Regions from separate parts of the Bradyrhizobium sp. HKCCYLRH3073 genome, predicted to be linked through region 1. Evidence: predicted binding sites of a transcription regulator. Region 1 holds the regulator's gene; the other holds the start of a gene.
The links. Region 1 encodes LexA, which represses DNA repair genes until DNA is damaged. Its sites were predicted from a motif close to TGTTCNNNNTGTGTTCNG; they were not measured.
Positions count from the first base shown of each region.

Region 1 (3,810 bases):
GACCCGGATGGCAAGGCTCTACGGACCCCGGTTTGGGCTGGCGCTCTGTCCGGCGCCGTTGAAGTTGCGGCTGCCGGCGGTCTCGATGGTCTGGCCGCTGCAGCTCGACCGCGATGCCGCATCGGTCTGGCTGCGGAACATGGTGGCAAACATCCTGCACACCACCGAGCGCGCCGCCTGTCGCGCGGCTGCCGGATAGCTCCGTCTGGACTCCGTGTGCACGTGAGCAGATCGCGACTGCCCCCCCCCGGCATGATTGCAGAGTTTCTCGCGCGATCGTGAGGCGGCGGGCCACGCGACGCACCTTCAGACGATCGGAAAGCCGGGAGCGGCTTAGGCTCTTGGCCACCCCGTGCGCGTTCGGTTAGAAGGCGATTCAGTCGATCTGCCCGTCTTCGTCCGAAGGTAATCCCATGGCCCTGATGCCGGTCTCCGATGCGTTGTCCGCGGTGCTCGCCGGCACCGAGCCGCTGGCTGAGGAAATGGTCGGGCTGGACGAGGCCTATCACCGCATCCTGGCCCGCGACCTCGCGGCGCTGCGGACGCAGCCGCCCGAGGCGATGTCGGCGATGGATGGCTATGCGGTGCGCGCGGCCGACGCAGCCAAGGCCAAGGCGCGGCTGAAGGTGATCGGCGAGGTCGCGGCGGGACGGCCGTTCGATCGCGTGGTCGGGCCCGGCGAGGCGGCGCGGATCTTCACCGGCGGCGTTGTCCCCGCAGGCGCCGACGCGGTGGTGATCCAGGAGGACACGATCGCCGAGGACGGCCATGTCGTGATCACCGAGGCCGCGATCACAGGCCGGCACATCCGGCCGGCCGGCGTCGACTTCCACCAGGGCATGGTGCTGCTGAAGGCCGGGCGCCGGCTCAGCGACCGCGACCTGTCCCTGGCGGCCAGCATGAATCATCCGGCGCTGCCGGTGCGGCGGCGGCCGAAGGTGGCGCTGCTCGCCACCGGCGACGAGCTGGTGATGCCGGGCTCGACGCCCGGCCCGGGGCAGATCGTCTATTCCAACGGCTACGCGCTGCGGGCGCTGGTGCGCAGCGAGGGCGCGACGCCGATCGATCTCGGCATCGCCGCGGATACGATGGCGGCGACGGTCGCTGGAATCCGGCGCGCCCGCGCGGCAGAGGCCGACGTCCTGATCACGACCGGCGGCGCCTCGGTCGGCGATCACGACCTGGTCAAGCAGGCGCTGGAGGCCGAGGGCGTCGAAATGGCGTTCTGGAAGATCGCGATGCGGCCGGGCAAGCCGATGATGCACGGACGGCTCGGCGACATCAGGGTGATCGGACTGCCCGGCAATCCGGTGTCGTCCTATGTCTGCGCCATCCTGTTCATGGTGCCGCTGATTCGGCGCCTGCTCGGCCGCGACGAGGCCGTGATGCCGCGCGAGACCGCCCTGCTCGGCCGCGAGTTGGGGGCGAACGATTCGCGCGAGGACTATCTGCGGGCGCAGCTCGAGGAGCGCGCCGACGGCACGCTGGTAGCCACCCCAGTGAGCCAGCAGGATTCGTCGCTGCTCGGGAACCTCGCGCTGTCGCAGGCGCTGGTGATCCGGCCGGCGTTTGCGCCGAAGGCGCCTGCCGGCAGCCCGTGCGAGATCCTGCGCCTGCCGAACTGAGCCGCTTCCCCGGTAAAGCCCGGTCCGTTCATCATATTTTTAGGATTGCGGAACACACATCGAACATATAGTGTCCGTTCATGATTTGTTTTTAGTATGTTGCGGGCGACGCGATGACGGTCCGACTCCAGGGCGCTCTCAGCCGGCTTGTGCTCAAGGCGCAGCTCCTGGACTCGGACAACAACAAACCGGGGACCAGGTCGAAATGCTGACGCGCAAACAGTACGAACTTCTGCGGTTCATCAACGAGCGGCTCAAGGAAGCCGGCGTGCCGCCGTCCTTCGACGAGATGAAGGATGCGCTCGATCTGCGTTCGAAGTCCGGCATTCATCGCCTGATCACGGCGCTCGAGGAGCGTGGCTTCATCCGCCGGCTGCCGAATCGCGCCCGCGCGATCGAGGTGATCAAGCTGCCCGAGCTGTCGCAGGCCGCGGGCAACCGTCGCGGCTTCACGCCGTCGGTGATCGAAGGCAATCTCGGCAAGGTGCGCACCAGCACTCCCGCGCTAGACGATGGCGAGCGCCCTGTCGCGGTGCCGGTGATGGGCCGCATCGCCGCCGGTACCCCGATCGAGGCGCTGCAGACGCGCAGCCACACCATCAGCGTGCCTGCCGACATGCTCGGCAACGGCGATCACTATGCGCTCGAGGTGCGCGGCGACTCGATGGTCGATGCCGGCATCCTCGACGGTGACATGGCGCTGATCCAGCGCAACGAGACCGCCGACACCGGCGACATCGTGGTGGCGCTGATCGACGATGAGGAAGCGACCTTGAAGCGCTTCCGCCGCCGCGGCGCATCGATCGCGCTCGAGCCGGCCAACACCGCCTACGAGGTGCGCATCCTGCCGCCGAACCGGGTGAAGATCCAAGGCAAGCTGGTCGGGCTGTACCGCAAGTACTGATCGCGAATGGGATCGGTCGATCGGCGGCGGGCGCACGCGCTGTCGCCGCCGAGCGAGAAGCCAGCCAAGCTGGAAGCAGCCAGCAAAATACGCCACACGCGAATGCACTTCATGATGTGCAGCGCGGCATGCTCAAACGCTTGTGATCGGCCGCGGGCACACGCGATGCAGATCAGCGCAGAATTGCCGCGAAGCGCGCGCTAACATCACCATCGATGTCCACTCTGATAGAGGCCTGCGCCTGTCCGGGGGGAGCGTGGGTCGGCTATCTCTCAACGAGGAGCGATCCGATGTGTGACTACAGCCTCCATGCGGTTGCGTCCCGTCCCGCCAAGGTCGGCGAGACGTTGATCTCGATGACCTTCCGTGGCACCGCCACCCGCGGCTTCGCCCTGGAGAGCGAGCCGACCGTCGCAGTCTGCATGATGCCCGGCACCGAGTTGGCCTTCGCCGAGGACGTCCGCTACGACAGCCGCTGGCTCTGGACCCGGACGATCCGCGAGCGCGTCGCAAAGTTCAACAGCATCGAGACCCACATTCCCGATCGCCATCACGACGCGATCGAGTTCGCCGACGGCCGCCACGTGCTGGTGACCCAGCTCTGCGAGGGCCAGCGCGTCACCGTGCTGCAATTGCCGGTCAGCAAGCAGCCGGCAGAGCGTCGCCCGGACATCGGCGAGGACGTGCCGACGTCGCATGCCACACCGATTCGCCGCATCAGCATCACCTGAGGGCCTGCGCGTCGGCATTTCTGTCGGTCGTGAGCGCGCTTTCGACGGTGGGAGACTTGGTCAACTTGGGTTCTGCAAGCGCAAAGTCCTCTCGGGCGAACGTCCGGCATCGCATCGGATAGGAACGACATCCCTCGGCCGGCATTGTTTGCCGGGGGAGCTTGCCGCCGTGGTCAACAAGATCGATTGGAACAAGGCCGGACGGATCACCGAGCCCGGCCGCTACATGCTTGCGTTCGGATGGCTGACGGTCACGGCTGATGACGTCGCCATCTGGCAACGCTATCCGGGCGCCGCGTTCACGCTGGTCGAAGGTCCATCGCTGTTCGATGGACCAGACGACACCGAGTATCATCTCGGCACGTTCGAGCTGCCCGGCACTCAATCCTGCTCGCTCTGCTCGGTCTCCGGCGGCGTCGCGTCCTGAAGCGGCGCGGCCGGCGCACGCGGCGTCAGCGTCGTGTCGAACGCGCCGGCCTCGGCGGGTGCCGGCCACCATGGGCGGTCGGTGCCGCCGGCACGCGCCGGCGTCACGGCGAAGCCTATGCCC
Region 1 is NZ_JBNPUD010000007.1:23,069-26,878, forward strand. Features, by position in the region: gene ACQR1X_RS17620 (LysR family transcriptional regulator) at 1-199, shown strand, start outside; gene ACQR1X_RS17625 (molybdopterin molybdotransferase MoeA) at 414-1,625, shown strand; gene lexA (transcriptional repressor LexA) at 1,831-2,529, shown strand; gene ACQR1X_RS17635 (hypothetical protein) at 2,820-3,260, shown strand; gene ACQR1X_RS17640 (hypothetical protein) at 3,430-3,687, shown strand; gene ACQR1X_RS17645 (ComEC/Rec2 family competence protein) at 3,642-3,810, opposite strand, start outside.

Region 2 (3,810 bases), on a different contig from region 1:
TGTTGATGAGGTCGTCGATCGTGAGCGCGGGATTGTCGATCAGCGCGATGCAGGCATCGATCACCTCGCCGAGATTGTGCGGCGGGATGTTGGTGGCCATGCCGACCGCGATGCCGCCGGCGCCATTGACCAGCAGGTTCGGATATTTGGCCGGAAGAACCGACGGTTCCTTGTCGGAATTGTCGTAGTTGGCCTGGAAGTCGACGGTGTCCTTGTCGATGTCGTCGAGCAGCGGAATCGCCGACTTGGCGAGCTTCGCTTCGGTGTATCGATAGGCCGCGGGGGGATCGCCGTCGACGGAGCCGAAATTGCCCTGGCCGTCGATCAGCGGCACGCGCATCGAGAAGTCCTGCGCCATGCGCACCATGGCGTCGTAGATCGACTGATCGCCATGCGGATGGTATTTACCGATGACGTCGCCGACCACGCGCGCGGACTTGACGTACTTCTTGTCGGGCGTGTGCCCCTGCTCGTACATCGAATACAGGATGCGCCGGTGCACGGGCTTGAGGCCGTCGCGCGCATCGGGCAGCGCTCGCGACACGATCACGCTCATCGCGTAATCGAGGTAGGAGCGTTTCATCTCGTCGAGGATGGAAACGGGACGAATGTCGGAAGGTCCGCCCGGCTCGCCGGGCTTCTCATCTTCTTTATCGGACAAAGGGGATACCGGTCGGTTTTGACACGCGAAAATCGCTTGGAATCATATAGCGCATGGCGCTGCCGCTAGCCACCCCCAAGGGGGTTCGGAGCGCGCTTTTTCTGCTCGCCTTTCCAGGGACTTAACCGATTGCCGCGGCCGCCCATGGCAGGCTCCGGGAACCCTGTTTGGCTATGGGCCGAAGACCACCTTGTGCATGATCCGTCCAGGCATGAGCGTGAACAGTCCGGCAATCACGAGGGCGCCGGAGAACAGCGTGATCATGGCCCGGCGATGGGGCCCCACCCGATGGCGGTGCGCAGCCCACACCGCAACCGGCAGCACGGCCAGCGTATAGAGCGACAGCAGGTGAATCGGGCTGAAGGGACCGACCAGCCGGATGGTGTGAATCCAGAACGAGCTGGCCGCAACGGCGGCCATGAGAGCGACCCAGATCCAGCCGAGCGTTCGATGCGGCAAGGTCCCTTTCGGGGCTGCGAACTGGACCAGCCCCAGTGCGAACGCCGTCATCGCGGCGACAGCGTGCAGCAGCACGGCGGGCTCGGCGGCGAGCAGCGGTGCGAAGCTCATGCAACACCCCGGTGGTCACGTTACGCACAGCTCAAGCGAACGAAACGTCAGACGCGCGCGATCGCCTGCAATGCGAGACCCGAGGTGATCGCCCCGGCTCCCGTCCCGACACGGACGGAAGCCACCTTGTATCGACCGAGGACGCAGGCGGCTCAGAACGGAATGTCGTCGTCCATGTCGCTGTTGCGTCCGCCACCGCCGGCCGAAGCGACCGCGCGGCGCGGCGGCGCCATCGACGGACCGCTGCTGCCGAAATCGCCGCCACCCATGTCATCGGAGAAGCTGCCGCCCCCGCCACCACGGCCATCGAGCATCGTCAGGGTCGAGTTGAAGCCCTGCAGGACGACCTCGGTCGAGTACTTCTCGACGCCGCTCTGGTCGGTCCATTTGCGGGTCTGCAGCGCGCCCTCGATGTAAACCTTGGCGCCCTTCTTCAGATACTGCTCGGCGACCTTGCAGAGACCTTCATTGAAGATCACCACACGGTGCCATTCGGTCTTTTCCTTGCGCTCGCCGGTCGCCTTGTCGCGCCACGTTTCCGACGTCGCAATGCTCAGATTGGCGATCGGCCGCCCATCCTGCGTACGCCGGATCTCGGGGTCCTTGCCGAGATTGCCGACCAGAATCACCTTGTTCACACTACCCGCCATCACCACTCTCCCGCGGTTCTCGATCATCGGACCGGCCTGCCTGTCAGCCTCTCGGCACCACGCGACCCGGCCCTTCCTCTCGGGCCGGACCCTATACGGTCGCCACGCCGGCCACCTGCATTCTCGCTGCTTATCCACATATAGCAGGCCGCACCCAATTGTTCCAGTTTTGTTCGCGCGCCTGTGTATACAACCGTGCGTCGAGTTCCATGGAACTCAATGGAACCGAAAGTTCCCCATATGGAACCGCGAAAAAGTTCCGTCAATCACGAAAAAGCGATTAACTTTCATCAGCTTACATTGCCCCACTTCCTCCCCGCCTGTGGCTTTTGGGAGACGGTATCCAGGGTTGAATCGCGTATATTTGAGGACGGATTGGGGCCGCAAGCGTGGTCGCACCAACTTCACAGACGTGCGTCTCCGGGGACCATTTTGGAGACGCCCAAAGCGGGAGACTTGGGATGAAAAGAATTTTTCTTGGAGCTGTCAGCTTGATGGTTTTGGGGGCGCTGACGCCGGCGGGAGCCGCCGATCTCGCCGCCCGCCCGTACACGAAGGCCCCGGTGATGGCGCCCGCTCCGCTTCCGACCTGGGCCGGCTTCTATCTCGGTCTGCAGGGCGGTGGCGGCTGGGGCCGCAGCGATGAGACCTTCTTCGGTGCGCCGAATACGGCGATCTTTGCCGGCACGCAGCGTTACGACATCACCGGCGGCTTCGCCGGCGGCGTGATCGGCTACAATTGGCAGGTCGACAACATCGTGTTCGGCCTCGAGGGCGACTATCACTGGGCGGACATCGACGGCCGCTCGGCCGTGATCAACGCCGGCGTCGGTGACACCTACTTCACCAAGCTGCGCGGCTTCGGCGACATCAAGGGCCGGCTCGGCTGGGCCACGGGTCCGGCACTGCTCTTCGTCAGCGGCGGTGCCACGGTCGGCGATCTGCAGCACCGCTACGATGGCGTTCCCGGCAACGTGTTCGTGCAGAACGACTGGCGCTGGGGTTGGACGATCGGCGCCGGTGCCGAGTACATGTTCGCTCCGAACTGGTCGGCCAAGGTCGAGTACAACTATCTCGATTTCGGCAAGAGCTCGATCCAGTACTCCCCGGTCGCGACCAACCGCTCGGAGTGGAGCGACACCGTCCATACCGTCAAGGCCGGCATCTCCTACCACTTCGGTGGTCCGGGCATGTCGCGCTACTGATCGCACGCCAAGAGCGAATATGTCGAAAGGCCGGCCTCGCGCCGGCCTTTTTTTGTGTGCCAGAACCGGTACTTGCCGAGCCGTTGTGTCCTTTGGGTGACGGCTTTTTACGGCGGAAGGGGCTATCAAGGTCCGGCGGGTGGGCGTTGGTGAGAGCGTGCGTGCGGGCGTCGGACTTGGTTTGGGGAATGCGATGAGAAGGCTGTTGCTGGGGGCGACAACTTCGCTGGCGCTGGGGATTGCGCCGGCCATCGCTGCCGATCTGCCCGCGCGCACCTTCACCAAAGCGCCTGCGATGATCACAACGATCTATGATTGGAGTGGTTTCTATGTCGGCCTGAACGCCGGCGGCGCATCCTCCCGCACCTGCTGGACCAACAAGGTCAGCTTCGCAGGTGTCGCTGCGACCAACGCCGAGGGTTGCCACGATGCGACCGGCGCGCTGGCGGGCGGCCAGATCGGCTATCGCTGGCAGGCTGGCGGCTGGGTATTCGGCGTCGAAGGTCAGGGCAACTGGGCCAACCTCAAGGGCAGCAACACCAGCCAGTTCGCCCCGGCCGTGACCAACCAGACCAAGATCAACGGCATCGGCGTGTTCACGGGCCAGGTCGGCTATTCCTGGAACAACGTGCTCTGGTACGTAAAGGGCGGCGCCGCGGTCGCAAGCGAGAAGTACAACGGTCTCGCCACGGCAACGGGCGCGGCTCTCGACCAGTCCAGCGCC
Region 2 is NZ_JBNPUD010000003.1:642,115-645,924, forward strand. Features, by position in the region: gene gyrA (DNA gyrase subunit A) at 1-661, opposite strand, end outside; gene ACQR1X_RS10565 (DUF2306 domain-containing protein) at 833-1,231, opposite strand; gene ACQR1X_RS10570 (single-stranded DNA-binding protein) at 1,384-1,881, opposite strand; gene ACQR1X_RS10575 (outer membrane protein) at 2,343-3,086, shown strand; gene ACQR1X_RS10580 (outer membrane protein) at 3,280-3,810, shown strand, end outside.
Region 2: the regulator LexA is predicted to act here: its motif matches at 2,041-2,058, upstream of ACQR1X_RS10570 (single-stranded DNA-binding protein).